DNA from 2 places in the Psychromonas aquatilis genome. Region 1 is predicted to be linked to the other one. Evidence: predicted binding sites of a transcription regulator. Region 1 holds the regulator's gene; the other holds the start of a gene.
What was found. Region 1 encodes ArgR, which controls arginine synthesis, uptake and breakdown. Its sites were predicted from a motif close to ANTGAATANNTATTCANT; they were not measured.
Positions count from the first base shown of each region.

Region 1 (12,745 bases):
GATAGCAAGATGCAGAATGCAGCGGGCGAACAGCTTAGTTTTGAGTTTCTACTTTATAGTAAAGATTTTGAACGAGTTATTCACCCATTTCGCCGCAACTTGCAACGTATTGGTATTAAAACATCTATTCGTCTAGTCGATGTTTCTCAGTTTATTAATCGTTTAAATAATTTTGAATTTGATATGTTATCTCTACGTAAGGGGCAGTCTATTTCTCCAGGTAATGAGCAAGCCTCTTATTGGGGGTGTGAGACGGCGGATCAAGTAGGGACGTCAAATTGGGCTGGGCTTTGTTCTCCAGTTGTTGATCAATTAACTAAACAGTTAACGCTAGCGACAACCCGAAAACAACTTGTTGATATAACTCGATCACTGGATCGGGTCTTGTTATCGCAGCATATGGTTATTCCTCAATGGTATTTACCAGCTTATCGCATTGCTTATTGGAATAAGTTTAATCACCCTAAAAATGCACCTTATTATGACTTAGGGATAGAGACATGGTGGGCAAAACCCAGTGAGCCAATTAGCAAGGAAGAGGGGCAGTAATGCAGCAATATATAATAAAAAGGTTATTACTGATTATTCCAACCTTGTTAGGCATCATGACATTGAACTTTTTCATTGTTCAAGTTGCACCAGGTGGCCCTGTTGAACAGGCAATCGCAAAATACCAGGGGATTAATTCAGATGCAGCTTCTCGAGTCACCACAAGTGCACACAGTGAAATTAAACAGACAAATAGTCACTACCGAGGTGCACAGGGCGTCGATCCTGAATATATTCTGCGTTTAGAAAAGTTGTATGGTTTTGATAAACCAATTCTTGAGCGTTACTTCTCGATGTTATGGCGGTATATGCAGTTTGATTTTGGTGAAAGCTTTTATCGCGATAAAAGTGTCATTGATTTGATTTATGAAAAAATGCCCGTTTCTATATCACTAGGTATTTGGACAACCTTATTTGCTTACATTATCTCTATTCCGCTGGGCATAAAAAAAGCCACATCCCATGGTAGTCGTTTTGATGTGTGGAGTAGTACTGTGGTGACCATCGGTTATGCTATCCCTGCCTTTATTTTTGCTATTATATTAATTGTTTTATTTGCTGGAGGATCTTATTACAGCTGGTTTCCTCTTAGAGGTTTAACATCTGATAATTTTGAATCGCTGACTTTTTTTGAGCAAATAAAAGACTATTTATGGCATTTAGCGTTACCAATAACGGCTAGTATCTTGGCTAGTTTCGCAACTTTAACCATGTTAACCAAAAATTCATTTTTAGATGAAATTAACAAACAATATGTGATCACTGCTCGCGCGAAAGGTTGTTCAAAGAATAGGGTGTTATATGGACATATATTTCGTAATGCCATGTTATTGATTTTAGCTGGTTTACCCGCTGCACTGATCGGCATCTTTTTTACTGGCTCGATGTTAATTGAAGTGATTTTTTCGTTGGATGGCCTTGGTTTATTAAGTTTTGAATCCGTCATTAATCGAGATTATCCGGTTATTTTTGGGTCTTTATATATTTTTACGTTGGTCGGCCTACTACTTAAGTTAATCAGTGATGTGACTTATACCGTTATTGATCCACGTATTAACTTTGAGGGGCAATAATGTCGTTATTACTCACTTGGAAGCGTATCAAAAAGAATCCTAGTAATAAGCAACGTTGGGGGCAGTTTAAAGCGAATAAGCGAGGTTACTATTCATTATGGATATTTAGTTTTTTATTTTTATTAAGTTTAGTCGCTGAAGTGTGGGTTAATGATAAACCAATCATGGTCTCATATAATTCGCATTGGTATTTTCCTATCGTGCAAGATATTCCTGAACAACAGTTAGGTGGTGATTTTGATATTAGCACTGATTATCGCGACCCTTATATGGTTGAACAAATTAATAAAAAAGGCTGGATGATATGGCCTATTGTGCCTTTCTATTATGACTCTATCAATTACGAGTTAACAACAGCAGCGCCTTCTGCTCCCGATGCGATAAACTGGTTAGGCACAGATGATCAAGGCCGTGATGTTGTTGCTCGTTTGGTTTATGGCTTTCGGATTTCAGTTATTTTTGCCCTCTCATTGACGCTTATCAGCTCCGTTATCGGTATTTTTATCGGTGCAATCCAAGGATATTATGGCGGTAAAATTGACCTGATAGGGCAACGTTTATTAGAGATCTGGGAAGGTTTACCGATGCTCTTTATGTTAATTATTCTGGCCAGCTTTGTAGAACCAACATTTACTTGGTTATTAGGTTTAATGGTTTTATTTAGTTGGCCAAGCCTGGTGAGTGTTGTGCGAGCCGAGTTTTTACGAGGTCGGCATCTTGATTATGTCAAAGCATCCAAGGCTTTAGGAGTGACAGACAGTAAAATAATGTTTAAACATATTTTACCGAACGCCATGATTGCGACATTAACTTTTATGCCATATTTATTTACAGGCGCATTAACTACATTAACCTCTTTGGATTTTTTAGGTTTTGGGCTACCACTGGGCTCCGCTTCTTTAGGGGAGATGATTTCTCAGGGCAAAGATAATTTGCAAGCACCTTGGTTGGCGATCACCGCATTTATCTCTTTATCGAGTATTTTAGTTCTATTAGTGTTTATCGGTGAAGCTGCTCGTGATGCTTTTGACCCAAGGAAAGTATTATGAATAAAGAGAGTTGTTTACTCAGAGTTAAAAATTTAGCTGTTAGCTTTGCTGAAACAGATATTTTATCTGGAGTTAGTTTTACCTTAGAGAAAGGCAAAACATTAGCTATTGTAGGTGAAAGTGGATCGGGGAAATCACTGACTGCATTATCTATTTTACAGTTGTTACCTTACCCACATGCACATCACCCTGAAGGAGATATTATTTTTCAGGGGCAGTCTTTAATGGGCCAATCAGAGGCTGTATTAGAAGCTGTTCGTGGTAATAAAATAAGTATGATATTTCAAGAGCCAATGACCTCATTAAATCCATTACACAGTATTGAAAAGCAGATTGCTGAGACATTATTGCTGCATAAAGGATTAACAGGAAGAAAGGCACGAGAACGAACACTGGAGTTATTAGTACTGGTTGGCATTGATGATCCCGCTTCTAGATTAACTGCTTACCCACATCAGTTATCGGGAGGGCAACGACAACGAATTATGATTGCAATGGCGCTGGCTAATGAGCCAGATCTATTAATTGCTGACGAGCCTACTACAGCTCTTGATGCAACGACTCAAAAACAAATTTTATTATTATTAAAATCATTACAAAAACGCCTGAATATGGGGATCTTGATGATCACGCACGACCTTAATATTGTGCAGCAGTTTGCTGATGATGTTTTAGTCATGTGTAAAGGTCAACAGATTGAGTATGCCGCTACTCCACAGGTTTTTGCCAACCCTGCTGAGGAATATACGAAAAAGCTGTTAGATGCGACACCGAAAGGCGAAATGGAGCCTCTTGATGAGCATAAAGTGATTTTGGAAGCCGATAACATTAGTGTTAGTTTTCCTTTGAAAAAAAGCTTCTGGGGGAAAACAACACAAGCATTGGATGCTGTTAAAAATGTTTCTTTAAAAGTCCATGCTGGTGAGACTCTGGCTATCGTGGGTGAAAGCGGCTCGGGGAAAAGCACGTTAGCTCAAGCGTTATTGCAATTAACTAAGCACAGCGGAAAGGTGGTTTATCTCGGTAAAGAAATAAATAATCAGCATAAAGCTGATTTACAGTTGATGCGTCAAAATTTACAGATTGTATTTCAAGATCCTTATGCAAGCTTAAGCCCTAGAATGTCTGTCTACGATATTGTTGCTGAAGGTATTCATGTTTTTAATCAACAATTAAAGTTGAATGAACAACAGATTGAGCAAGAGGTAAAGCGTGTATTAATGACGGTAGGTTTAGATGAAAGTGTCTGTAATCGATACCCTCATCAATTTTCTGGTGGGCAAAGGCAACGTATTGCTATTGCAAGAGCATTAATACTTAAGCCTAAACTAATAGTGTTAGATGAGCCGACCTCTGCTTTAGACAGAAGTATCCAAAAGCAAATTATTGAGCTATTAAAATCATTACAGAAAGCGTTTGGATTAAGTTACCTATTTATTAGCCATGACCTTTCTGTGGTTAAATCAATTAGCCATCGTGTTCTTGTATTAAAATCAGGTGAGATCATTGAACAAGGCACAACATCTGATATATTTACAAAAGCGAATAATTCTTATACACAACAGTTGCTATTGTCATCTATTTTATGAAATGATGATGTTACTTTTTACTTACGTTGAGGCTCCATGAAAAAAATAATTTTAAGCTGTTTTTTCTTATCCATTGCAAATATCGCGAATGCATTAACTTTAGATGCACAGCGGACTATTTTTAGCGATACCATTGCATTGCAAGAACAAAAACAGTGGCAGAAAGCCAACGTAAATATTGAACAAATTAAAGATTACCCACTTACTTACCTTGCAGAATATAACTATTTAAAAGCAAATTTAAGCAGTGTTGGCGACCAGAAAGTTTTAGACTTTATTGATACGCACAAAACTAAAGTTGTTAGTGATAATTTACAGCGTTCTTATCTATTTTATTTAGCGAGCCAAAAAAATTGGACACAATTTTTAACTGCTTACCCAACTATGCCAAATAATTCAGTTTTGAAATGTCATTACTTACAAGCATCGATTGCGACAGGTAAAAGTGATAAAGCATGGCCTGACGCTCAAAAATATTGGTTATCAAGCACATCACTACCGAATGCTTGTGATGATGTTTATGTCTTTTATCAAAAGGATAAAAAATTAACTCAAGATGATATTTGGCAACGCTTCCAGTTAGCTTATGAAAAGAATAAGCAAGGTTTAATGCGCTTTTTAATTGCTAGAATGGATAAAGCAAATTCATCAACGGCGAGCTTATTATACGAATTACAAAAAGACCCGAAACAAATCACTGATACAGTATTATTCTCTTCGCGTAATGTGAAAAGCTTTAGCTTTTTAGTACCAACATTACAACGTCTATCAAAAATAGATTTTGATTTAGCAATGAAAATGTACGCTGAGTTTGATAAGAAAACGCCATTTAATGCTGATGAAAATAAACGCCTTAAAACACAGTTTGCAACACTTATTGTGCAGCGTAACAAACGTCAATACTTTACCTGGTTAGATAAAGAGTTAGGTCCTCTGGGTAATGTTTCTTTAATTGAGCAGCGTATTCGTTATGCGATAAAAAGAAATGATTGGAAAAACATTGATTTTTGGTTAACCCAGCTACCTACTGAAGCGCAAAATTCATCTGAATGGAAATATTGGCAAGCCAAAGTCCTAGAAAATGCTGGCAAAAATGATGCAGCTAAAAAGCTATACCAAGAAGTAGCAAAGAATCGTAACTTCCATGGTTTTATTGCTTCTCAAAAATTAGGTATTGAAGTGTCATTAAACGAAGAAATCATTAAAGATGAGCAATCTACAATTAGCGGATTAGATGATGAGCTAGCGGTGATTAGAGAGCTGTTATTCCATGAATCTTATAAGGATGCTAAATACCAATGGTATCGTTTGTTAAATAGCCAATCTGTCGAGAAACAATTACAACTCGGGTTGTATGCTTACAACCATGATTGGCCTTATCTAGCGGTATTAGCTTCTATTAGTTCTAAAAGCTGGAATGCACTCGCGATTCGCTTCCCTAATGCCAAAAAAGAATTATTTGTAGGGGCGGCAGAAAAATATGATTTAGAAGAAACTTATGTTTATGCGATTACACGTCGTGAAAGTAGTTTTGATGAGCATGCTAAATCACCTGTAGGTGCAAGTGGTTATATGCAACTTATGCCTAAGACCGCTGCAGCAACAGCGAAGAAAATTGGGTTGACGGAATATAATAATGTAGAGCAACTGGATCAAGGTGAAATTAATGTTCAGCTTGGAACTGGCTACTTTAATGAGCTGTTAACACGTTACGATGGTAACCGTGTTCTTGCGACTGCGGCTTATAATGCCGGCCCTCATCGTGTTGATAGATGGAGCAAGAAAAGTGGTCAAAAAGGCATTCCAGTAGATAGTTGGATAGATACGATTCCTTTTTATGAGACGCGTGCTTATGTACAAAATGTCTTAGCATATAATGTTATTTATCAACATGTATTAGGCAAGCCTATGGTGTTTTTAAAAGATAAAGAGCTTACTGCAAGCTACTAAAAAACAGTTTTTCCTCGTATAATTTAATCACCGATATTGAATTGATATCGGTGATTAATCTCACCAGCAGATAGTATTATCTGTAATACCATCACTTGTTTTATTACTATTTTGATCAACAAAAAGAACACGGCAAATACTTTTATCCTTGTATTGAAGGCTTTCGGCTTTTGCTGTTGCTTTTATTAAATAGTTGTTAGCCGAAGCTGAAACAAGATTGAAAATATAATATGGGTCATTGCTAGGTAGCCCAATTATATTTGCATCATCTGTATAACTTGAGTGCAGTATTCGGTAATTACTTTGTGCTATTTGTGCTTTGATTAATTCACTTTGAGCATCACTTCTTCTCGATTTAATGATGACATCTTGAAATGAGGGATAAGCAACACTAGCAAGCAGAGTGACAATCACCAAACTGATCAATAATTCAATCAAAGAAAATGCATGTGCTTTAAGCATAATAACCTGCCACTTTACAAAGTAATCTGCTTATAACTGTAGAAGTATTTTGTGATTATAGCGAATGTTTAATCAGCTACCTGTAGAGGGAAATACCATTGATTAATTTCATTGATTATTTGAAAGGTCAGCATTTCATTGTTTATCGCACCTGAACTGTGTCCCAGTGATCAGGCGGTAATCTAATAGGCGAGGTAAATATAGCGCTAACTATTTAAATACATTTCTTTGTATCAACGCATTAAAAATGAAATGATTAATCAAACAGTTTGTGTACTACTGCTAATGTTTGTTCAATTTTTTGGGTATTAGTTGGTGCGATGTAAATGGTATCATCTCCAGCAATGGTGCCTAATATGCCTTCCGCTTTACCCATTGAATCTAATAATCGAGCAATCAGTTGGGCTGCACCGGGGCTGGTATGAATAACGATTAGGCTATCATTTCTATCAATATCGACGACTAAGTTTTTGAGTGGGCTAGTTGTTGTTGGAATGCCTAGCTCAACTGGTAGACAATAAACCATATCACCCGTTGCATTACGAGTTCTAACCGCGCCTGTTTTACTTAGCATGCGTGATACTTTTGATTGGTTAATCTGCTTAAAACCAGCTTCACTTAATGCATCTACAATTTCACTTTGAGAGCTTAAATGCTCCTCTTTAAGAAGCTCTTTGAAGAAATCCATTAATTCAGATGGTTGACGCATTTTTTATTCCTATTGATACCTTATAATTAGGCTCCTATCTTAATCTAAATTAGATACTAGTTAACAGCATAAATGTTACTTTTTTTTGCATATTTATTCATTTTTTTGAAAAACAAAACATTGTTGATTGAAAAGTGTACAGATATTCCGTAAACAACTATTTGCTTAATAGGCTGTTTTGCTTATGACTATTTTATTAATACTACTTCTGTTAAGGTTTGCTCTAAAAAACGTCGAGACTAAAGGTATTTGATAATGCATTTATTTATTAGGCAACTTATAGTAATTTGTTTGTTATGCATTAGTTCATTCAATGTACTGGCCTTACAGGAAATGAAGGTTAAGTTTGCCACTGATATTAATTACTACCCATTCGAGTATATTACTGAAGATAATAAACTACAGGGGTTTGATATTGATATTGCCAAGGCTATTTGTGAACAGGTTAATTTACAATGTACATTTGAACATCGTCGTTTCGACGACTTATTAATTATGTTACCTTTTAAAAGATATGATGCTGTTATTGCTGCGTTAGACATAACCGATCAACGTTCCAAAGTAGTTGATTTCAGTGATAGTTATTACAAGATTGCGCCTGCGTTTATCAGCAGAGAAAAGTTTGATGGCCAACTTTCCTTAAAAGGCAAGTTTATTGGTGTTCAAGCCAATACATCACATCAAAACTACCTGGTCAAAGCGCAACAAAGTCAAGACAGCTATATCGTTCCTTATTTCTCTTCTAAAGCGGCTTTAGAGGATTTACAACGTCAAAAAATCGACGCTGTATTTGCTGACTTCGCAGTTATTAAGACGTTTTTAGATAAACAAAAAGAACCTTCTCAATTAGTTATCTCTCGTCGAGAAGATGTTTTTATGGGGCAGTTTTCAGCTGGTTATGGCATTGCTGTAGACAAAGGCAATGACATTTTAAGAGAGCGTTTAAATCAAGGTTTAAAGCTCATTACCGAAAATGGTACCTATGAAGAAGTTTTTAAGAAGTATTTTCATTAAATTATATTTATATAATATAAAAAAGAATAAGATTTATGCACAAATATAGCTTATTCTTTACATCTGTCACAATTATTTAACATGTTTTACCTATGCGTATTTATTCACTTTAGAATAGATATGTTCATTATATATACTTAAGATTTATTTCATTGGAGAAAAATATGAAAGTTGCTGTTCTTGGTGCTGCAGGCGGTATTGGTCAAGCGTTATCATTATTATTAAAAACTCAACTACCGGCTGGTTCTGAATTAGCATTGTATGACGTTGCTCCAGTTGTTCCTGGTGTAGCAGTTGATTTATCACACATCCCAACGGCTGTTAAAGTTGCAGGTTTTGGTGCTGATGCATTAGATGCTGCATTAACAGGCGCTGATATCGTAATTATTCCTGCGGGCATGCCACGTAAACCAGGTATGGACCGTGCTGATTTATTCGCAGTAAATGCTGGTATCATCAAAACGTTAGCAGAAGGTATTGTTGCTAACTGTCCTAAAGCATTAGTTGGTGTAATCACTAACCCTGTAAATGGTACTGTGCCGATTGTTGCTGAAGTATTCAAAAAAGCAGGAACTTACGACAAAAACCGTGTATTTGGTGTAACGACTCTTGATGTTATCCGTAGTGAAGCATTTGTTGCTGAGCTTAAAGGCTTAAACGTAAGCGACGTTAAAGTGCCAGTAATCGGTGGCCACTCAGGTACAACTATTTTACCTCTTCTTTCTCAAGTTGAAGGTGCTACTTTCACTGAAGAAGAAGTTGCAGCACTAACTCCACGTATCCAAAATGCGGGTACTGAAGTTGTAAATGCTAAAGCGGGTGGCGGTTCTGCTACATTATCAATGGGTGCTGCTGCTGCTCGTTTTTGTTTATCTCTAGTTAAAGGTTTACAAGGCGAAGACGTTGTAGATTACGCATACGTAGACGTTGCTGATGGCGATGCTGCATACTTTGCACACCCTGTACGTTTAGGTGTTAACGGTGTTTCTGAAATCCTACCATACGGTGAGTTATCTGCTTTTGAAGAAAAAGCGAAAAACGACATGTTAGAAACATTAAACAAAGATATTCAAGAAGGTGTTGATTTTATCAATAGCTAGTCTTAACGATAAATATATCTGATGTTAAAGGCCAGTTTACTGGCCTTTTTTGTGTCTGTAATACATGGAATAAAATAACTAAGTATTATATAAACATTCAACTTTAGCGTATTTAGTTTAACTTATACCAATCACACTAATTAACTGATCTATTTTACTTGCTAAAATAACTTATTTCTTCGTTGTAATTTTCGCAAATAGAACAACTATTTAACTCAAATTACGCCTTAAACTAAGTCATTTTTTCTGCGCAAAATTTAGATCACTTATTTAATATAATTGGTATTACTAGGTAAATTTATCTGATGATATACTGATTATTCATTGAAATTAATAGTGTTAAGCTTATCTTCAGATCGTTTTTATAGACTTTAACGTCATAAATAATAAACTTAAAATTATTTATAGTAAGTCAAATATTCTTTATAGTGTCCTAATGGACCCCTTACACGAGATATATATGGATTATCTTCCTATTTTTACTAAATTAGAAAACCGTCACTGCCTAGTTGTTGGTGGTGGGGATATTGCCGCAAGAAAAGTTAAATTATTATTAAAAGCAAATGCAACTATTACGGTTTGTGCACCTGATATTTGTGATTGGTTATTAGAAAAAGCTCAGCATAATCAAATATCTATTATTAATGAATTGTTCACTGATCAGCTTATTGACGGTAAGTGGTTGGTGATTGCAGCTACTAATCAAGATCATATTAATGAGCATGTTGCTAAATTAGCAGAGAAAAAACAGATTTTAGTGAATGTAGTCGATGAACCTAAATTATGTAGCTTCATTATGCCTTCCATTGTCGACCGTTCACCTATCGTTGTTGCTATTTCTAGTGGCGGTAGTGCACCTGTACTAGCACGCCTTATTCGCGAACGCTTAGAAGCATTATTACCGATGCATATCGGTCGCCTAGCAAAGATCTCGGGTGAATTTAGACACCGTGTAAAACAAGTGATTTCCAAAGAGTCTTTACGTCGTCGATATTGGGAGAAATTATTTGGTAATGGTGATTTAGCCGGCTTATTGCAAAAAGGACAAACTGAAAAAGCGCAACAATTAATGGAAGAAAACCTAACAGAAGAAGTAGCTAAAGGCGATGTTGCATTAGTTGGTGCTGGGCCTGGTGATCCCTCTCTATTGACACTAAAAGCATTACAATTAATGCAACAAGCTGATGTCGTACTTTATGATAGGCTAGTATCAAAAGAAATTTTAGAGTTGGTGCGCCGAGATGCAGACCTTATTTCTGTAGGGAAGGCTGCAGGAAAGCATGAAGTTCAACAATCTAGAACTAATGAAATGTTAGTTGAGTTGGCTAAACAGGGCAAAAAAGTGGTTCGTCTTAAGGGTGGAGACTCCTTTATATTTGGTCGCGGTGGAGAGGAATTAGAAGAGTTAGTAGAAGCAGGTGTTGCTTTCCAAGTTGTCCCTGGGATTACTTCTGCATCAGGTTGCAGTACCTATGCTGGTATTCCCTTAACACATCGTGATTATGCTCAATCAGTAACCTTTGTGACAGGTCATAGAAAAGCAGATGGTAAAGATCTTGATTGGAAAGCTTTATCGACGGCACATCAAACCTTGGTTGTTTACATGGGGTTATTACGAGCTGAAGAGATTGAAAGTAACCTATTAACCAATGGACGTGATGCTAACACCCCGGTTGCTCTGATTAACAAAGGTACCACGAGTCAACAACAAGTGATTACCGGTACGTTATCTGAACTTTCTAAGTTAGGAGGTGGTTTGGAAGGGCCGACATTAATGATCATTGGAGAGGTTGTTAGCTTGTCCTCAAAAATTGGTTGGTTTACACCAGATAATCAGCAAAAGTTATCTCGAGACCCATTTTTAGTAAACTTAGCTTAGTAAACTTAGCTTAGTAAACTTAGGTAAGTGGACAGGTCATTAATTAGTAATTAAGTTAGCTAATCAGGTTCAATGATAAAAGCCATTCAATTGTTAGAGAATTAACGATTGAATGGCTTTTTATTTAGTGAAGATAGCGAATGTTAAAGACTAACCTCTGCCTAATGCTCGTAAGTATAATCGTTGGTAGTGTTTAGCTGAATCTGACCAATGGAAGTGAGAACGCATCGCTTGTTGTTTTAAACGTAACATCTCTTCAGGGTGCTCAATGTACAGCAATAAAGCACGACGTAAGATGTTAAGGAATTGATTTGGATTTGGATCATAAAACATAAAGCCATTTGCATTGTCAGGGTCTTGATCGTAATCGATTACAGTATCTTTTAGTCCACCAACAGCACGTACAATAGGCAATGTACCGTACGCAAGGCTATATAATTGATTTAAACCACACGGTTCAAATATTGATGGCATTAAGAAGAAATCTGAGCCAGCCTCTACGAGATGCGATAATCGGTTACTATAGGTATTAATAAATTTGAACCTATCCTTGTAATGCTCTGAAAGGGCGTTTAATTGCCCTGTGATAGAAGGATCACCAGATCCTATCAGCACAAATTGCACATTATGTTTTAAAAATCGTTCTAATACAGGCAGAATTAAGCCGAATCCCTTTTGGTCAGTTAAACGACATACCATACCAAACATAGGCACATCACTTACTTCAAATTCCGCTTCTTTTTGTAATGCAACTTTACACTTTTCTTTACCGCTGAGGTCATGACTATCAAAGTTAAAGGGAATTAATTTATCATTTTCCGGACTCCAATCATTATAATCACAACCATTTAGGATGCCTTCAAAGTCATGGATTCTTTCAATAAAGTGATCAGACATACCATGAGAACCTAATGGTGTTAACAACTCACTTGCATAGTTAGGACTCACAGTATTTACTTTGCTGGCATAAATAACACCAACCTTTAAGAAGTTAATATAACTGTAATTTTCCAGCACGCGCTGATCCATACACCCACTAATTTCTGGTATTAAGTTTAGCTGTGATTTATCAAAAATACCTTGGTAAGCAGAGTTATGGCTTGTTAAAACCGTTTTGGAATGAGCAAAATGAGGTGTTTCATAAAAGCGGGTTTTTAATAAATAAGGGACTAAGCCAGTATGCCAATCATTACAGTGAATAATATCAGGAGCAAAGTCTTCTGCTAATGAAGTTAATAATGCCGCTAAACTGAAAAAAGCGAAACGCTCACCATTATCAGGATAAGCATTATTCTCTTCGCCATATAAACCAGCACGGTCAAAATAATGCGCATTATCAATTGCTAGTACTTTTATACCATCTAGTGATAA
Region 1 covers NZ_JBAKAZ010000002.1:9,195-21,939, forward strand. The annotation lists gene V6256_RS00555 (extracellular solute-binding protein) at 1-549, shown strand, start outside; gene V6256_RS00560 (microcin C ABC transporter permease YejB) at 549-1,622, shown strand; gene V6256_RS00565 (ABC transporter permease) at 1,622-2,671, shown strand; gene V6256_RS00570 (ABC transporter ATP-binding protein) at 2,668-4,260, shown strand; gene V6256_RS00575 (transglycosylase SLT domain-containing protein) at 4,297-6,210, shown strand; gene V6256_RS00580 (type IV pilin protein) at 6,271-6,672, opposite strand; gene argR (transcriptional regulator ArgR) at 6,929-7,381, opposite strand; gene V6256_RS00590 (transporter substrate-binding domain-containing protein) at 7,637-8,395, shown strand; gene mdh (malate dehydrogenase) at 8,560-9,495, shown strand; gene cysG (siroheme synthase CysG) at 9,956-11,374, shown strand; gene glgA (glycogen synthase GlgA) at 11,525-12,745, opposite strand, start outside.

Region 2 (12,745 bases), on a different contig from region 1:
TGGCGTCGACTGAAGGCTCCGCCTTTCATACTGAAATGCATTTGCAGTGATTCGACTTGAACTAGGGGGGTAGAGTTATAATCCATTATCTATGCCTCGAAACATCTGACTTTGTGGTCATTTTCATGGGTAACAAAAGGAGGAACTTCTTGACGACATTTATCTGTTACTTTGTCGCAACGTTTCCAGAATGGACAACCTGTTATCTTGCTATAAGGATCAGGTATGCTTCCTTTAATTGGTTTTAGTGCTTGATCAGTATGTAGTGTAGGAATCGATTCAATCAATGCTTTAGTATAAGGATGCTTAGGCGTTTTAAGCACTTGATCTGTACTGCCTTGTTCGACAATATAACCAAGGTAAAAGACGGCTATTTCATCAACCATATTAGCGACTACCGCTAGGTCATGGGTAATTAAAACCAACGCCATATTCTGTTCTCGTTGCACATCTTTAATTAATCCGAGTATTTGCGCTTGGATAGTTACATCTAATGCTGTTGTTGGTTCATCTGCAAACAAAAGACGTGGGCTACAACTTATGCCCATTGCGATCATCACGCGCTGACGCATACCACCTGACAACTGAAATGTATAATCATCAAACACATCGCGTGCTCTCGGTACACGTGCACGCTCTAGCATCGAAATCGCATGTTCTTTAGCCTGTTTTTTATTCATATCGGAATGTTGCCTGATTAATTCAACCATCTGGCTACCTACGGTATGAATTGGGCTTAAGCTACTCATTGGCTCTTGGAAAATCATGGAAATTTCTTTACCGCGAATTTTGTTAATTTCTTTGCCATTTTGTTTTGCTTTCATTACATCGAAGGGCTTACCATCACGATGATAAATGACTTCGCCTTTAGTCACTTTGAACATTGGCTCTGGTAGTAAGCGAATGGGCAGGCGTGATGTTACACTTTTGCCGCATCCTGATTCTCCAACAATCCCCAAACTCATGCCTTCATAGATTGTTAAATCGATATCATTTAGTGTGTTGGTTGTCCCCTCAATGGTATGAAACTGAGCGGCAATATTTTTATATTCAAGTAATTTTTTTCGCATAATTTAAGCTCTATTCATGTATGGATCTGCAGCATCACGAAGGCCGTCACCAAGGAAGTTGAAAAATAAGACAATTGCAATGACAAAACCTGCTGGGTAAAGCACCCAAGGGTAGTTAGCAATTACTGTGATACTTTGTGCTTCCTGTAGTAATACACCCCAACTAACAACAGGAGGGCGTAAACCTATACCTAAAAAGCTTAAAGATGTTTCAGCGATAATCATGGCTGGAATACTGAGAGTCGCATGAGCGATTACAAAACTTGTTGATCCTGGTAGAAGGTGTTTACGGATAATGTAGAAGTTACCAGCACCTGATAATAATGCGGCTTCTGTATACTTTTCTTCTTTTAAGCGCATCACGATACCGCGAACAACTCGGGCGATACCGGTCCATCCGATTAAAGACAAGATAACGGTGATCATGAAGTAAACCACCACTGGAGACCAGTGTGGAGGCAATGATGCAGCTAATGCCATCCACAGAGGAATTGATGGGAATGACATTAATATTTCAATTAGTCGTTGAATTAAGGTATCAGTCTTACCGCCATAAAATCCTGAAATACCACCTAGTACCGTGCCAAATACCAAACTTAAAAATACACCAATAAGGCCTATTGAAAGGGAAATTCTCGCGCCATGAACCACTTTACTAAAAATGTCTCGCCCTAGTTTATCCGAGCCCATAAGAAATAGAGCAGCCCCTTCATCGACACCCATTAAGTGAATATCTGTTTCAATTAAACCCAGGAACATATATGAATAACCACGATGTAGGAATCTTATTGGGTAAACTTGATCCCCCGCTGTATATTCAAATTCCAACGTTTCCATATTTAGTTTACGAATAATATTGTTGATATATGGTCGTGTTAAGTTCCCTTGATCATCAGTAAAATGGATTTCAGTCGGTGCTACATAAGTATATTTAGCACTGAATGAGTTAATATCTTGTACACTGACAAAGTGTGCAAAAATAGCGACTAAGTAAAAAAATATGATCATAATTGCGCTAAATAAAGCGACTTTATGCTGTTTGAATCTAAGCCACATTAAGCGTTTTTTGGAAGCATAAAAGATTTCATTGTCTTGATCTTGAATGTCTAAATTCTCTTCCATGCCATTCTTATCAAGATTGTATATAGATGTCATAATAGTCCCTTATGAAAGACGAATGCGCGGATCTAATAGCGCAAGAATAATGTCAGAAAGAAGCGTTCCCACAATCGTAAATATTGCGAGCATCATTAAAAAAGTACCGGCTAAATACATATCTTGACCGCGTAGTGCTTCTAATAAGTAGGGACCTGTAGTGGGTAGACTCAGTACGATTGCAACAATGGCACTGCCTGACACTAACTCTGGTAGTTGCCATCCAATTGTTGAAGCTAATGGGGTGATTGCATGTCGTACTGGATATTTCAGAATAACTCTATGAGTTGGCAGACCTTTTGAGCGTGCAGTATCTACATATGGCTTATGCAACTCATCCATCATGGTTGCACGCATAATACGAATTTGGCTAGCTGTACCTGCTGTACCTACAACGATAACAGGGATCCAGATGTGGCTTAATGCATCATATAACTTATCCATACTCCAAGGGGCATTGATATATTCAGGTGAAAATAACCCTGAAAATGGAGAGCCAAACCAATTCAACGATAAGTACATTAATAATAATGCCAATAAGAAGTTTGGAATTGCTAAACCTAAGAAGCCTAAAAAGCTCACCACATAATCAAATAGAGTATAAGGTTTCATGGCTGAAATAATACCGGTAAAAAATGCGGTGGTTAGAGTAAAAATTAATGTCACGAAAGTGATCATAAATGTTAACCCTAATTTACCCCATATCAACTCACTTACTGGTTTTTGATGCTGAAATGAATAACCAAAATCACCACTTGGAAAGCCACTTATCCAGTTAAAATAGTTAACTATCATACTATCACTGATACCCAGTTCAGCTTGGATACTTGCACGAAGTGCATCAACGTCATTGATTGAACCATCAACAATCATTCTTTCTGAAATATACGCATCGACAAAATCACCGGGGGGTAATTGGATCAGTATAAAAGAAATAATGGATATTATTATCAGTGTTGGGATCGATATCAGACAACGTCGTAAGATATATTGCAGCATTGATCATCCTTAATAAATTGCTTTGCTATACAGTTGTTGTTTGGGTTACACATATCGACGTTTATCTCATTTTAGTGTGACGCGCGAAGCTAGTGTAAATAACGTATTTCTCAGAAATTTTTGTACAGATCCTCTGGTACTTGAATTGTCTGATCATATTATTTCTTAATTAAAGTATGGTTTTTTCGCCGTGAGGATGTAAATGGCAGCTAATGAGTAGTTTGAAGTAAACAGGGTTTTTTATGAGTAGATGTTAAAATTTTGTGACTATATGCATAAAAAATACGCTGATATCGTGTTTACTTTAATCTCTTTAAAAGAGATGGAATATTTTTGATATTGAATGGTCTTTTTAGAAATGTGATCAGCGTTAAGTTATTTTTTTCATAAATGGTTGAATATCCTTGTTTTATTGGGCATTTTAAAGGTTGTTTTTTGCTGCTGGTGGGTTTTATATTAGGTAATTTTGCCCAATCAAGGGCTATTTATATGGTTAGGAAAAAAGCTCTGTTTATTGATTAAATGTTAAATAAATGTAAATTTATTTTTATTTTAATCCTTTTTTAATTAAGTATCGGTAAGGGATTGTTTCAACTTGAGACTCTATGAGTTGGTGCTCCATAAAACGACAAAAACTTGGGATATCTCGAGTCGTCGCTGGATCGTCAGCAATAATCTCTAATAAATCTCCCGCTGCTAGTCTACGCACCGTTTTTCGAATGACCATTACTGGCTCTGGACAGCGTAAACCTAATGCGTCTAATTGTTTAATTGTTGTTTTATTTGTCATATTAATACCGCGTTTGATTCAAAAAGATAATATTAACATATCCCCTCTGTCTCAAGCATTAATATAATTGAAGAAGCGTTTGCTCCTTCAATTATATAACTAGCACTGTGTTGCCGTATTACAAACGTAATATTATTAGTTGGTGATAGTTTTTCTTAATAAAACCTGATTATCTAAAATTAAATTATTAGACCAAATAAATTGTGCATCTTGCGCTTCATTATCAAAAATATCGGTAAAATTAGTATATGATTTCTTATTATCAACACCGACAGTCTCATTACTAAAGGCAGTTGCAAACGGCCATTGGCTATCATCATAACCTTGTTTTTCCCAGCCAGTTGGTATTGCCCAATGTACGCCATATAAAGTGGAGGCATCATTACCTCCTTCTGTAGTACATTCTGTTGATAAGCGAGTAGTGCCTGATTCACTTAAACAACTTAAATCTGAAATCGGAGCGGTATAGTAGTTTTGTGCTTTCCAGCTATTATCTGTAATGCTAATTGTTTTATCGTTAGTATCTTTGAAGACAGCCACCAACCCAGCATCACCCGCATGTGCTGAAATACCACGGTTAGCTTCCGTCCCTGTCCCTAAATTTTCTTCCCAATCAACAGCTAATATTGCGATATCAAAAGGCTTTTTCACTTTAAATTTAATAATGTTGGAATTAAATTGAGTAAATGGAACGGGGTCTTTACCTACAGCAACGCCATTGATATACATTTCAAAATAGTTATCAGCAAATAGGTAAGCAGTGATCACTTCTCCATCTGCATCTATCTCTATGGTGTCTTGCGTAGTGAGTGCGGTTAAGGCTGATTTTGGATCGTTATAACGTTTCCCATAATCGTTGTATAAATCTGCAGCAAATGGCATTTTGTCATTGGTAAAGTTTACCTCAGCAGGTACTGTCCAAGTTGTATCATCGTTAATACTCTTAATCGTTCCTAGTTCAGCGACGCGACCACCTTGGGGGAATAAGTTTTCAGTAGTCGTTTCTGCTATTCCGTAGGTCACTGAGCCTGAACCTTTATAGTCAGCTGCACTTACAGTGCTAGTTGTATGTGTTTGATTGTGATAACAACCTTGTAAAAATAGGGTTAAGCCAATTAATGTGGATGTTAGGTAAATTTTCATCATCGTCATGCCTCTCTGCTTAGCGAAGTATTGATAACAATTATATTAAATTTAAGTGTTTATATTTGAGTAGGTTAGCACGGCTGAAGAATAACAATATGTATCAAATAAGGAGTTTTTAAAACAGTGCTGAAGGTTTTAATTAATAGATCCCATATAAAGCATTTTTAAAACAGTCGTGAAGTTTTTAATTAATAGACTCCATATAAGGCGTTTTTAAAACAGTGGTGAAATCTTTAATTGGCAGGCTATAAAAGAAAAAACCTACCTTTATCTATTGATAAAGGTAGGTTGGGAATAGTAAAAAGCTTATGGCAGATTAACCTGTATTACGAAGACCTGCTGCAATACCTGCGATCGTTACCATTAATGCTTGGTCTATATCTGGGTTAATTGTTTCATTCTCTTCACATGAGCGAGAGCGAGATAATAACTCAGCTTGTAACATATTCAGTGGATCTACATAAGGATTACGTAACTGAATAGACTCTTTGATCCAAGGTTGCTCTTGCATTAACTTATGATCAGGAATTGTTTCTAATACCGTTTCACGTGTTAATTTTAGGTTTTCACGTAAGCGTTCACCTAATGGCCATAGTGCTTTTGGTACTAAGCGCTCTTCGTAGAACTTAGTTAGCTCTTCATCCGCTTTCATGAATACCATTTCAAACATTTCTAAACGAGTATGGAAGAAAGGCCAGTTAACGTACATTTCACGTAGTAGCTCTTTTTTACCTTCATCTAATAACGTTTTAAGTGCAGAGCCTGCGCCAAGCCAAGCTGGTAGCATTAAACGGTTTTGACTCCAAGCAAAGATCCATGGGATTGCACGTAAGCTTTCAACGCCGCCATTTGGTTTACGTTTAGCTGGACGACTACCTAATGCTAATTTGCCTAGTTCTAACTCAGGTGTAACACTGCGGAAGTATGGTACAAAGTCTGGCTCGTCGCGTACAAAGTAACGATATTCTTCACATGATTGTTCTGCAAATTGTTGCATTAAATCACGCCATTCTTGTTTTGGTGCTGGTGGCGGAAGCAAGTTAGCTTCTAATATTGCTGCTGTATAAATGTTTAAGCTCTGGGCTGCAATTTTTGGTAGACCAAATTTAAAGCGGATCATTTCGCCTTGTTCTGTTACACGTAATCCACCTTTTAATGAACCAGGAGGTTGTGATAATAAAGCTTGTTGTGCTGGAGCTCCACCACGGCCGATTGTGCCGCCTCGTCCATGGAACAGTACAAGTTGAATGTCATTATCTTCACTAATTTTGATTAATGCTTCTTGCGCTGTGTATTGTGCCCAGTTCGCAGCCATTACACCTGCATCTTTAGCTGAATCTGAGTAACCAATCATTACGTGTTGCTCACCACCGATATATCCTCGGTACCAATCAACAGCGTATAGGCGTTGCATTACATCAGCTGCATTATTCAAGTCATCTAATGTTTCAAATAACGGAGCAACAGGAATACGGAACGGACAACCCATCTCTTTTAATAACAATTGAACGGCTAATACGTCAGACGCTTCACGTGCCATTGAGATAATGTAAATACCTAATGCTTCTGGATCCGTTTGCGCAACGACTTTACAAGTATCTAATACTTCTTGTACGTCAGCGGAAGGTTTCCAAAGTGTTGGAATAAGAGGGCGCTTACTATTTAGTTCTTGTAATAAGAAAGCTTGTTTATCCGCTTCGCTCCACGCATTGTAATCGCCAATGCCTAAGTAACGAGTTAGTTCAGATAATGTATCACCATGACGTTCACCATCTTGGCGAATGTCTAGTTTTACAAGATTAATACCGAAACAGTTTACACGACGGATAATATCTAATAATAAACCGTTAGCGATTGACTTCATGCCCATCTTCATTAGCGAGTGGTAGCATAACTCTAGGGGCTCTTTAAGCTGTTTAGTGGTTGTAATGATATCTTTTGCAGTACTATCGTGACCTTGTAATGTTGCACTTAAAGCCGTTAGGGTTTCTTTAAGTTCAGTACGCAATTTACGAAGTACAACACGGTAAGGTTCGTCTGCATCACCTACAATGGCACGTAATGTATCATCACAATTATCCATTGATAATTCAGTTGTTAACTGTTTGATATCTTCAAGGTATAAGCTAACCGCTACCCAGCGGCTTGTAATTAATACTTCTTTTGTTACTTCTGATGTTACAAATGGGTTACCGTCACGGTCTCCACCCATCCAAGACGTAAATTTAATTGGAGAAGCATCAAGTGGTAGTGAAATATCTAAACCATCTTGTAATGTTTTATCTAGCTCTCGTACGTAAAGCGGTACTGCTTCCCATAGGCTGTTTTCTATTACTGCAAAGCCCCATTTTGCTTCATCAACAGGTGTAGGTCGATTTTTACGGATGTCATTTGTATGCCAGCCTTGTGTAATCAATTGTTCAAGACGGACTAAAAGTAGATCACGTTCTTTATCTGAAATCTCAGTTAACTCTAAATAAGTTAAACATTTATTGATTGCAGTATATTTATTGATAAGTGTACGACGTGTGACTTCAGTTGGGTGCGCAGTTAATACCATATCCATGTGTAAGCCACTTACCGCTTCAGCAATTTTATCTTCTGTGATATCGCTATTTTTAATTTTAGTGATTAGTTGCTGTAGTGGTTCTGGCGTGCATACATCACCATCGCAATGGCGAGAGATACCATGAAATTGTTCTGCGATATTGGCAAGGTTTAAAAAATGAGTAAAGGCACGTGCCACTGGTAGTAATTCATCATCCGTTAAATTAGCGAGTACTTCTATTAATGTCTCGCCATCTTTGCTGTTACCTGAGCGTGAGGATTTAGATAATTGTCGTATTGTTTCTATTTTTTCAAGGAAGGCTTCACCGAGATGGTCGCTAATACTATTACCAAGTAGTTGCCCTAATAAACTTACATTGCTTCGTAAGTTTGCATATTGATCTGTCATCTTACTTCCTTATATTTGTAATAAAATTACACTTTTGATGTCGTAGAATTAAATAAAATACCATAACGAAAGGCCCAGTCAATGGAGTTGTCTTTGCGTTTAGTTATTCTATTTCAATTCTAGTTTTGGAATTTTATTCCTTATGTAACAAAGTTACACAAAGAATAAGGTTAATATTTAAGCACAATAATGAGCGATTAATTTACTGACCAATGCTTGTGTTGGCTTTACAAATGAAAGGTCTAAATACTCATTAGGTTGATGTGCTTGGGCTATATGTCCTGGCCCTAATACGATCGTGTCGCAGCCTAGTGCTTGGATAAAAGGTGCTTCAGTACAATAATTTGCACTGGTTGCTTTATTGCCAGTATAAATCTCAGCTTGATTAATTAAATCTGAGTGTACAGGACATTCATACGAGGGAATCGGCTCGTGTAAATGAAACACCTCAATGCTATCGGGATATCTTTTTTCAATTTCAGTTAGCGCTTGTTTTACAGTAATAAATAAGTCACTGGTGGTGACGCCTGGAATTGGGCGCATATCGATATGTAATTCACAACAGCCACAAATACGGTTAGGGCTATCACCCCCCGAGATTGCACCAAAGTTTAATGTTGGATAAGGCACTTCAAAGTGAGGGTTGTGATATTTTTCTTTGAAAGCTTGTTGTACTAGTTTTAATTCAGATAAGACTAAATGCATGATATCAATAGCATTTACTCCTTTATCCGGATCAGAACTGTGCCCTGTTCTGCCTGTGATACGGATACCTTCGGACATATGGCCTTTGTGCATAACGACAGGAACTAAACCAGTCGGCTCGCCAATAACCGCATAATCAGGCTTAAACTGCTTTTGCTCGGCGATTTGTTGTGCACCTGACATTGTAGTCTCTTCATCTGCTGTTGCAAGAATACGTAATGGTTTGGATAACTTATCAAGTTCGATGCTTTTTAACGCCTCAATAACAAAAGCAAAAAAACCTTTCATATCGATAGTACCTAAGCCATACAAACGGTTGTCTTTTTCAACAACTTTAAAAGGATCTGTTTCCCAGCCTTTTTCATCATAGGGAACGGTATCGCTATGGCCAGCTAACAATAAACCACCATCGCCTTCACCCATTGAAGCTAATAAATTAAACTTCCCAGGCGCACCTTTAACTTCCGTTATTTCAGTGCTAAATCCTAGATCAGAGAGCCATTCGGCAAGTTGATTGATAACTGCTTGATTACTTTGATCCCATGAACTATCACTTGAGCTAATAGAGGGTAACTTTATAAGGCCTTTATACAGGTCCATAAATGCTGGTAATGACATACTATTCCTTTAGATTCAGGTGGTAATATCGAATTTAAGATTTTTGCTTGTGTAACTTTTTGGGTTTTAAAAATTAACCCGAAAAATTAAAAGTAACTATGATTTTGATGATTAAGCAGTAAAACCATTCTATGCCTTATTTAAGTTCAAATTAAAGCACTTTTTACATATTCAATTGAAATAACCATTTTAAATGGGCTAAATTTATTTTTTTTATAACTTATTTGAGTATGCTTTTAATAAAAAAATGATTTAATATCAACTTATTAAATGGCTTTTAATTCATGATGTTATGGGTTTTATAAATCTATTCTCAATTGTTGCTGATGGATTATTTTATCGCGGATAGCGTCATCTTACTATTTTTTGTATATTTATTCATGTTTATTGAATAAATAGTCACTTTGATTTAAAATATCGCTTTCGGCAAGGAATGCTTTTTATTTTTATCGCCGTTTGAATTTATTTATGATGAATTAAGTTAATAATGAAACAGGAATTTTCTTTATGTTAAAAGCAATTGTAGTGGGTGCTAGTGGTTACACTGGAGCAGAATTAGCGCAATTTTTAACGCGTCACCCAAGTATTGAGCTATCTGGTTTATATGTTTCTGAAGGTAGTTTAGATAAAGGAAAAAACATCTCTGAATTATACGGCAGCTTACGTGGTTTAGTGGACTTACCATTACAACCTTTAGGCGTAAGTGGTATTCAATCTGCTTGTCAGGGGATTGATATTGTTATTCTTGCTACAGCGCATGAAGTTAGCCATGATTTAGCACCTCTTTTCTTAGCTGAAAATACAGTTGTATTTGATTTGTCGGGTGCCTTCCGTGTTCAATCATCAGGCTTTTATGATAAATACTATGGCTTCTCACACCAATACCCAGATTTATTAGATAAAGCAGTATATGGATTAGCTGAATGGAATGCAGAACAAGTAAAAGAAACTGATCTTATTGCCGTACCTGGTTGTTATACAACTGCTTCTTTGACAGCATTAAAGCCATTATTTAATGCTGGTCTTATAAAAGAAGGAATAAAACCAACGATAAATGCCACTAGTGGTGTAAGTGGCGCTGGTCGAAAAGCCAGTGTCGTTAGTAGCTTTTGTGAAGTTAGCTTGCAGCCTTATGGTGTCTTTACACACCGCCATAAACCTGAAATTGATCAGCATCTAGGCACTGAAGTTGTTTTTACCCCACATTTAGGTAACTTTAAGCGTGGTATATTGGCAAGTATCAATGTGGTACTAAACGAAGGTGTTACACTTGAGCAGGTCAATCAAGCTTATCAAGACGCTTATGCAGATAAACCGATTGTACGTTTAATGGATGGCACGTTACCGGCACTTAAGAATGTTGTTGGGACACCATTCTGTGATTTAGGTTGGGCTGTTGAAGGGCAGGACTTAGTGGTCTTTAGTGCGATTGATAATTTATTAAAAGGTGCCTCTTCACAAGCAATGCAGTGTATTAATTTACGCTTTGGTTTCGATATTACTACTTCTATTTTATAAGATAGGTTAGCAATGACTCAAACACAAAAAAAGCCACTATTAATTAAAATTGGTGGCGCAGTATTAGAAAGTGAACAAGCACTTACGAATTTATTTTCTGCATTAACTGAATATCTAGCGATAGAAAAGCGTCCATTATTAATAGTGCATGGCGGCGGTGTAATTGTTGAAGATGTTCTTAGTAAAATGAATATTAAGAGCGAAAAGAAAAATGGTTTACGTATCACTCCATTTGATCAGATCCCTTATGTTGCTGGTGCATTAGCTGGTACATCAAATAAATTATTAATGGCAAAAGCCTTACAAGCTGGATTATCAGCGGTGGGTTTATCATTAGCAGACGGATTCAGCTGTTCGGTTAAGCAAATGGATCCAGATCTCGGCGCCGTTGGTATTTGTAGCCCTAATAACCCAACATTAATTAATAGTCTGTTAGCAGGAGACTTTTTACCTGTTATCTCATCAATTGCGATTGGTGAAGATGCAAAACTATACAATGTAAATGCAGATCAAGCAGCGATCGCTATTTGTGAATTAATTGGTGCCGAATTAGTTTTCTTATCCGATGTAGATGGTGTATGGAATGCTGATAAACAAGTGATTGCAGAATTAAACACTCAACTTGCTGAGCAGTTAATAACTGAAGATGTTATTAAAGATGGCATGGCTGTGAAGGTGAAAGCGGCATTACAAGCTGCTGATGAACTAGGTTATGTTATGTTGGCAAGTTGGAAAAACCCAGAAAATTTAGTCTCATTGCTTGCAGGTAAAGCAGTGGGTACAAAAGTAATTAAATAAAGTAGAGAGTTAAGATGGAAAATTTATTAACGGGTATGGAAATGACTCAGCAGCAGGCACTAGACCTGATTGCTCTGGGTAAAGATTTAAAAGCAAATCCAAGCAAGTATGCTCAATCACTTGCAGGTAAGAGTGTCGTGACTTTATTTGAAAAGCAATCATTACGTACACGTGTTACGTTTGATATTGGCGTTAATAAATTAGGTGGCCATGCTGTTTACTTAGACCAAACTAATGGTGCAATGGGTAATCGTGAAGATGTTAAAGACTTTGCGGCTAATATTTCTCGTTGGGCTGACTGTATTGTTGCACGTGTATTCGATCATAAAACAATACTTGAATTAGAAGAGCACTCAACAGTGCCTGTTATTAATTCTCTATGTGATTTATACCATCCTTGTCAGGGGATGGCAGACTTTTTAACTATTTCTCAAAATTATGATGATTTAACTAAAGTAAAATTAGCGTATATTGGAGATGGTAATAATGTTACTCATTCTTTGTTCATTGCTGGTGCGATTTTAGGTGCAACGGTAACTGCTGTTTGTCCTTTAGGTCACAGCCCAGATGCTCAAATTTTGAAAAAAGCAGAAGAAATCGCTAAAACAACAGGTGCGACTATTACTGTTACAAATAATATCGATGATATTAAAGGTTATGATGTTGTCTACGGTGATACTTGGTTATCAATGGGCGATGAGACACCATTAGAGCAAATTAAAGCTAAGTTTATGCCATATCAAATTAATCAAGAATTACTTGATCAAACAGGTATTAAGCATATCTTACATTGCCAACCAGCACATCGTGGATTAGATATTACATCTGATGTGATGGATGGTCCTGCTTCATTGATTTTTGATCAAGCAGAAAATAGAATGCACATTCAAAACGCTATAATGCTTACCCTAATAAATAAATAGAAATAATTGAGAAAGGAAAACAATTAATGAGCAAAGTTAAAAAGGTAGTTCTCGCTTATTCAGGCGG
Region 2 covers NZ_JBAKAZ010000015.1:3,549-16,293, reverse strand. The annotation lists gene V6256_RS05795 (ABC transporter ATP-binding protein) at 1-86, opposite strand, end outside; gene V6256_RS05790 (ABC transporter ATP-binding protein) at 90-1,070, opposite strand; gene V6256_RS05785 (ABC transporter permease) at 1,074-2,225, opposite strand; gene V6256_RS05780 (ABC transporter permease) at 2,235-3,224, opposite strand; gene tusA (sulfurtransferase TusA) at 3,772-4,014, opposite strand; gene V6256_RS05770 (hypothetical protein) at 4,150-5,160, opposite strand; gene ppc (phosphoenolpyruvate carboxylase) at 5,477-8,116, opposite strand; gene argE (acetylornithine deacetylase) at 8,294-9,439, opposite strand; gene argC (N-acetyl-gamma-glutamyl-phosphate reductase) at 9,947-10,957, shown strand; gene argB (acetylglutamate kinase) at 10,970-11,755, shown strand; gene V6256_RS05745 (ornithine carbamoyltransferase) at 11,770-12,678, shown strand; gene V6256_RS05740 (argininosuccinate synthase) at 12,705-12,745, shown strand, end outside.
Region 2: a site for ArgR is predicted at 9,826-9,843, ahead of argC (N-acetyl-gamma-glutamyl-phosphate reductase). Genes of this name have one in related genera too.